3 regions of the Saccharopolyspora sp. NPDC002578 genome follow, and region 3 is predicted to be linked to each of the others. Evidence: riboswitches for the same ligand, from Rfam matches in the RefSeq annotation. Region 3 holds a riboswitch; each other region holds the start of a gene.
The links. Region 3 has a riboswitch for cobalamin ahead of ACWD38_RS02460 (ABC transporter substrate-binding protein). Riboswitches for the same ligand answer to the same signal wherever they lie in the genome.
Positions count from the first base shown of each region.

Region 1: linked by a shared signal. The riboswitch ahead of ACWD38_RS13530 (putative cobaltochelatase) and the one ahead of ACWD38_RS02460 (ABC transporter substrate-binding protein) in region 3 are both predicted to bind cobalamin.
Region 2: linked by a shared signal. The riboswitch ahead of metE (5-methyltetrahydropteroyltriglutamate--homocysteine S-methyltransferase) and the one ahead of ACWD38_RS02460 (ABC transporter substrate-binding protein) in region 3 are both predicted to bind cobalamin.

Region 1 is NZ_JBSFWJ010000022.1:52,186-54,442, reverse strand. It holds gene ACWD38_RS13540 (S1 family peptidase) at 1-181, shown strand, start outside; gene ACWD38_RS13535 (GNAT family N-acetyltransferase) at 403-873, shown strand; cobalamin riboswitch at 943-1,083, shown strand; gene ACWD38_RS13530 (putative cobaltochelatase) at 1,142-2,257, shown strand, end outside.
Region 2 is NZ_JBSFWJ010000006.1:16,467-18,723, forward strand. It holds gene ACWD38_RS04955 (FG-GAP repeat domain-containing protein) at 208-828, opposite strand; cobalamin riboswitch at 1,035-1,273, shown strand; gene metE (5-methyltetrahydropteroyltriglutamate--homocysteine S-methyltransferase) at 1,401-2,257, shown strand, end outside.
Region 3 is NZ_JBSFWJ010000002.1:193,549-195,805, reverse strand. It holds gene ACWD38_RS02465 (cytochrome P450) at 1-998, shown strand, start outside; cobalamin riboswitch at 1,274-1,404, shown strand; gene ACWD38_RS02460 (ABC transporter substrate-binding protein) at 1,488-2,257, shown strand, end outside.

The DNA of each region.
Region 1 (2,257 bases), on a different contig from region 3:
GTGCGCGGGAGCGCCGGAAGGCGGCCGGGACGCGTGCGCCGGGGACTCCGGCGGGCCGCTCGTCACCGACGGCAGGCTGATCGGCGTCGTGTCCTACGGCACCGGATGCGGGCGGCCCGGCACGCCCGGCGTGTACACCCGGATCGCGGCGGTCTCCTCGGACGTCGCGGCCCGGCTCTGAACGGAGGTGGTCGTCCCGGTGGATGGGACGTCCGGCGCGCCGTCGTTCTCGGGCGGAGCCGACCTGTTCATCGGGAATGTCCGCTTCGGGTGGCCGAGGCGCGTTCGTGCGCTGCACTTCCCGATTTCCGCGGCCGCGCGCGGGCCGGGCGCAGGACGTGGTCTGCGCTACTTCCGCCGCAGGTGACCGCAGGTGTCGTAGCCGGAATGTGATATCCCGTGATGGTGACCCTGCAACCGCTCGCCACCGCAGTCCACCGCGCCTACACGGCCGACCTCGACGCTGAGGACTTCTACCGCATGCTCCGCCTGCGCGTGGACGTGTTCGTGGTCGAGCAGAGCTGCCCGTACCCGGAGCTCGACGGCCGGGACCTGGAGAACAGCACTCGGCACTTCTGGATCGACTCCGCCGACGGGTACGTGCTCGGCTACCTGCGGCTGCTCGAAGACCCCGACGGCACCTTCCGCATCGGCCGCGTCGCCACCGCGAAGGAGGCCCGCGGTCTCGGCCTCGGGCGCAAGCTGATGCGCGCCGCGCTCGCCGAGATCCAGCGCGCCCCGGCGACGCTGTCGGCGCAGACCTACGCGCTGGAGTTCTACCGCGGCTTCGGGTTCGAACCCTCGGGTGAGGAGTATCTCGAAGACGGCATCCCGCACGTCGACATGCACCGATACCCCGGCTCGCTGCGCTGAGCCCGTCGCGGCTGTTCCTCGGCCGTCCGTGATCTGCGACGATGCACGCTGGTCCCAGCCAAGGCAGGTCAGGAAGCCGGTGCGAGTCCGGCACGGTCGGCGCCACTGTGACCGGGGAGCGGGCCTCCCTCGCGAGCCACCGGGCGCGTCGGCGAACGCTGCTGCCTGGGAAGGCCGGGGTCCCGCGTTGATCCGGGAGTCAGGACACTGCCTCGCCTTGGCGCAGCCGACATCGGGGCGTCCGAGACCCGAGGAAGGAACACCTGGCATGACTGCTCCCGCGAGCCCGCGCTTCCCGTTCACCGCGGTGGTCGGGCACGACGACCTGCGGCTGGCGCTGCTGCTGAACGCGGTGCACCCGCGCATCGGCGGTGTGCTGGTGCGCGGCGAGAAGGGCACCGCGAAGTCGACGGTGGTGCGCGCCCTGGCGTCGCTGCTGCCCGCGCTGGACGTCGTGCCCGGCTGCCGCTTCGGCTGCGCCCCGGACCGGCCCGACCCGCAGTGCCCGGACGGCCCGCACGCCGAGATCACCGGGGTGCGGCGGCCCGCGGAACTGGTCGAGCTGCCGGTCGGCGCCACCGAGGACCGGCTCGTCGGCTCGCTCGACCTGGAACGCGCGCTGACCGAGGGCGTCAGCGCCTACCAGCCCGGTCTGCTGGCGGCGGCGCACCGCGGCGTGCTCTACGTCGACGAGGTCAACCTGCTGCACGACCACCTCGTGGACCTGCTGCTGGACGCGGCGGCGATGGGCCGCGCGCACGTGGAGCGCGAAGGCGTGTCGGTCACGCACGCGGCCTCGTTCCTGCTGGTGGGCACCATGAACCCGGAGGAGGGCGAGCTGCGTCCGCAGCTGCTCGACCGGTTCGGGCTCACCGTGCAGGTCGCGGCGTCGCGCGACGTGGCGACGCGCACCGAGGTGGTGCGCAGGCGGCTCGCGTTCGAGGCGGACCCGGCGGGTTTCGCGGCGCGGTGGGCCGACGCGGACGCCGACCTGGCGCGGCGGATCACCGAGGCGCGGTCCCGGGTGGAGTCGGTGCGGCTGCCCGACGCGGAGCTGCGGCGCATTTCCGCGCTGTGCGCGTCGTTCGACGTGGACGGCATGCGCGCGGACCTGGTGCTGGCCCGGACCGCCGTGGCGCACGCCGCGTGGCGCGGCGCGGACGCCGTGGCCGAATCGGACGTGGAGGCCGCGGCCCGGCTGGCGCTGCCGCACCGGCGGCGCCGCGACCCGTTCGACGAGCCCGGCGTCGAAGAGGATCAGCTGCAGCAGGCGCTCAACGACGCCGCCCAGCACGCGCAGGACCAGCCGGGCGACGACCGGGGTTCCGCGCAGGACGACGGCGGGGAGGAACCGCCGGACGGCCCCGACGACGGGCCGGGCGGG
Region 2 (2,257 bases), on a different contig from region 3:
GCCTCTCCGTCGACAGTGGTACCGACGCCATCGGCGTTGCAGAGCCGGTATCGAACGGCAAGCTGATCGACAACTCAGCCCTGGAACAGACCCCGCGACGGGCGCTCGAAGCCCTTGAACGGTCACAAAGGAGTCACGGCCGCGCGATCGGCGGAGATGCGCCGGGGCCGCCGCGCCGCAATCCGGCACGACGGCCCCGGCGTCCGGTCACGCGCAGGTGCCGGGCTCCACGACCAGCACCGGGTCGTCCTGGCCGACCCCGGCGAACGGGTATTCGTCGACCGGGGTGGCCACGCCGTCTCGCACGTCGTAGGCGACGCGCTTGCCGTCGTAGGCGGGCTCGGCCGTCTGGCTCTCGTTCGACGCCGCGAGGGTGATCAGCACGCGGCCGTCCGACCCGGCCGGGGCGCACTCGTAGCCGAGCCGCGCGGCGACGCCGCCACCTTCGTTGATCTTGAGCGGCCGACCGTCCTGAGTGGTCATCTCGCGCGGGGCGCCGTCGGCGCCGAGATCCCAGACGCCGAACCACTCGGTGTTCGCCCCGACGGACTCGCTCACCAGCAGTTCCTGCTTGCCGTCGTGGTTGACGTCGAGCACCCGCATGGGCCGCGTACCGGCGTAGGCGTCACCGGTCAGCGTCGCCTCGGTGACGCGTCCGTCCACTGTGAACTTGAGGACCTGCCGCGAGCCGTCACCGACGGCGGCCAGCGTCGCGGTGTCCGGCGTCCCATCACCGTTCAAGTCCACTGTGGACGTATCGGTCGAATCCGCGGTGGCGACGCCGAACGGGGCCAGGGCCATCGCCGCGGCCAACGCGCCGATGCTCACGGTTGCTCGAATTCCGTTGATCCCCACAGTTTTCTCCCTCTCGAATCCACCTGCTCGGCAGGACGGGAACCGCTCCCCCCACCTGTCCTGAAGACGCTCCCGAGCGCCGCGGGTTGCCCGCCGGGCCGGGAAATCCTCGCGTGCGCGGCCACGTGCACGCCGGGTGACCGGGACGTCAAGGCCTTGTCTTCCCGCCAGAAGCAAGTAGCCTCCGAAGTGCTGGTGGTTCGCACAGCTCTGCGAAAGCGGCGCTGCGCGAGGCAAGAGGGAACCCGGTGCGAATCCGGGACTGCCCCGCAGCGGTGAGTGGGAACGAACGCCGTCACCGGTCTGAGAAGACCGGTCACAGCACTGGGCGCGAGCTCGGGAAGCGACGGCCAGTAGGAACCCCGGTCCTCCGGGAACGCCCACGAGTCCGAAGACCTGCCGCCGGTGCGCGCGTCCACGCGACGCGCGCTGTTGCGAGGTCTCGCGGGAGGACCTGGTCGACGAGTCGCCGTCCGCGGCGACGGGTGCCGATCACGCCTGCCCGAACCTCGCAGAACTGTCGTCCAGCTCGCGAGGAGAGAGCGTTGACCAGCACCATCGGATCCACCGTGCTCGGGTATCCCAGGATCGGACCGAACCGGGAACTGAAACGGGCACTGGAGAACTACTGGAAGTCCCGCATCGGTGAGCCGGAGCTGCGCGAAGTCGCCCGCACGCTGCGCACCGACGCGTGGCGCTCGCTGCGCGATGCCGGTCTGGACTCCGTGCCGGGGAACACTTCCTCCTACTACGACCAGGTTCTCGACGCCGCCGTCACCTTCGGCGCGGTACCGCCCCGCTTCGCGGAGCTGGGGCTGAGCCCGCTCGACACCTACTTCGCGATGGCGCGCGGCGTGGAATCCGCGCCACCGCTGGAGATGACTAAGTGGTTCGACACGAACTACCACTACATCGTGCCGGAGATCGGCCCGGAGACCGCGTTCCGGCTGTCCGACCAGACCGTGGTGGACCAGTACCACGAAGCCGCTGAGCTGGGCGTCAAGACCCGCCCGGTCGTGGTCGGCCCGCTGACGTTCCTGCTGCTGTCGAAGCCGCGGGACGGCGCGCCCGCGTCGTTCCGGCCGCTGGACAAGGTCGACGAGCTCGTCTCGGCCTACGCGGAACTGCTGGGCGAGCTGCACCGCGCGGGCGTGGAGTGGGTCCAGCTGGACGAACCGGCGTTCGCCGCGGACCGCTCGCAGGCCGACCTGGACGCGCTGCGCACCGCCTACCGCAGGCTCGGCGAGCTCGCGCAGCGCCCGAAGATCCTGGTCGCCTCCTACTTCGGCGACCTCGGCGATGCGCTGGGCGTGCTGGCGTCCTCGCCGGTCGAAGCGCTCGGCGTGGACCTCGTCGCAGGTCAACGCACCGTCGACGAACTGCCGTCGGTCTCCGGGCTCCG
Region 3 (2,257 bases):
ACCCCGACCCGGAGAACCGGCCCCGCTACCTCGACAGCCCGCTGCTGGACACCCTGGTGCGCAGCGACGATCCGGAGGTGGCGCGCGAGATCCACGTGAAGACCCGCGCCGCGCTCACCCCCCACTTCTCCGCGAAGCGGATGGTCGCGCTGCGGGAGCGGGTCGCCGCGCGCGTCGCCGCGCACCTGGACCGGATCACGGCGTCCGCGCCGCCGGTGGACCTGCACGCGGAGCTGTCGCTGCCGCTGTCGTTCGAAGTGCTCTGCGACCTGCTCGGCGTGGCTGAGCACGACCGGTTCATGGCGATGCTGGCCGGGGCCGGACGGCTCGACGAGTCGGAGAAGGTGGCCGTCGGAGCCCAAGAGCTGTTCGCCTACCTGCAGGAACTGGTCGCGGAGAAGCGCCGCGAACCGGACGAGCACCTCATCTCCGCGCTGTGCGAGGCGGAGATCGACGACGGCACGGTGTGCGAACTGATCTCCACGATCAGCTTCTCGTACCTGGTGACGCCGACGAACCTCAGCGCGGGCATCGCCCTGTTCGCCTCGCACCCCGAGCAGCGCGAACGCGTCGTGCGCGACCCCGGCCTGCTGGAGACCGCCGTCGAGGAGGTGCTGCGGCTGAGCAAGGTCGACGAGTCCTTCCAGCCCCGCTACGCCGGCGAGGACATCGAGATCGGCGGTGTCGTCATCAAGGCCGGTGACCTGGTGCTGTGCGACCACTACTCGCCGTCGTTCGACGACCGCGTCTTCGACGACCCGGAGACCTTCGACGTCGGCCGCAGCCCCAACCCGCACTTGGCGTTCAGCCACGGCCTGTCGCACTGCATCGGTGCCCCCCTCGCGCGCATCGAACTCCAAGAGGTCTACGGAGCGCTCCTGCGCCGCCTGCCCGAGCTCACCCTCGCCGTCCCGATCGAAAAGGTCGGCATGCCCACCGATTCCGAAGACGACGAACAAATGGGCAACGGAATCGCAAGACTCCCCGTCACCTGGTGACGTCTGCGTCTTGTCAGCGACGAAGTCGCTGAGCAGCGACCACGCACGCAGCTCGACCACCCGCGGGTTCTCAGTGGGTTTCTCGCGAGGACAGCTTTTTCCCTCGTGGCGGAGCCACTCGGGAAAAAGATCCCGCAGCGAGGAAGCGACTGAGGTTCCGCCACCCGACCACCTATGCAGGCCGCTCACCCCTACTCACGGCGAGGAACATCACCTTGATGGGGTAGTGGGATGTCCGGTTAGGGTGCTCGGGAGCCTGTCGCGCCCGTGAGGGCAGGGAATCCGGTCGGAAGCCGGAGCTGACGCGCAGCGGTAGGGGCGATGGGCGAGGACGGCCACGGCCGGAACCACTGGACCTCCCGGTCCGGGAAGGGATCTCGCCCGCTGAGCCCGAGCCCGAAGACCTGGCCGGCTCCCCGGACCGCAGGCGGTTCCGGGTCGCAGCCTGCCGGACTCCGCGCCTGGGTCCGGGGTGAGGAACCTCGTGCCATGCCGTTCTCGCACGCCCGCTCGTTACGCCTCGGGCTGGTGGCGCTGGCCGCCGCCGTGCTGGTCTCGTGCGCCGCGCCCGCCGACGACACCATCCGCGGCGAGGCCGCGACGACGGTGCGCAACTGCGACACCGACGTCACCGTCGAAGCGCCGCCGCGGCGCGCGGTGTCGCTGAACCAGTCCACGACCGAGATCATGCTGGCCTTGGGGCTGGCGGATCGGATGGTGGGCACCGCGACCTGGACCGACCCGGTCGATCCGGCGCTGGCGGAGGCGAACTCGCGGGTGCCGCGGCTGGCCGACAACAACCCGTCGTTCGAGTCGGTGCTGGGCACCGAACCGGACTTCGTGCTCGGCGCCTACAAGGCCGTGTTCACCGATGAGGGGGTCGCCGACCGCGAGCGGTTCGGTGAGCTGGGCGTGCCGACGTACCTGTCGCCGAGCAACTGCTTCCCGGAGGAGGCGCCGCTGCCGAAACCGGTGGAGCTCGACGACATCTACCGCGAGGTGCAGGAGATCGCCGACCTGTTCGGCGTCCCCGAACGTGGTCACGCGCTCACCGAGCAGCTGCGCGGCCGGGTCGCGGCGGCGCAGCGGAAGGTCGCCGGGCTCGACTCCCGCGCCGAGACCTCGGTGCTGTTCTGGTTCGCCCGCACCGAATCGCCGTACATGGCGGGTTCCACCGGATCACCCGCGGTCATGACCCGCGCGCTGGGCGTGCGCAACGCCTACGCGGACATCAGCTCGATGTGGCCGCAGGTGTCCTG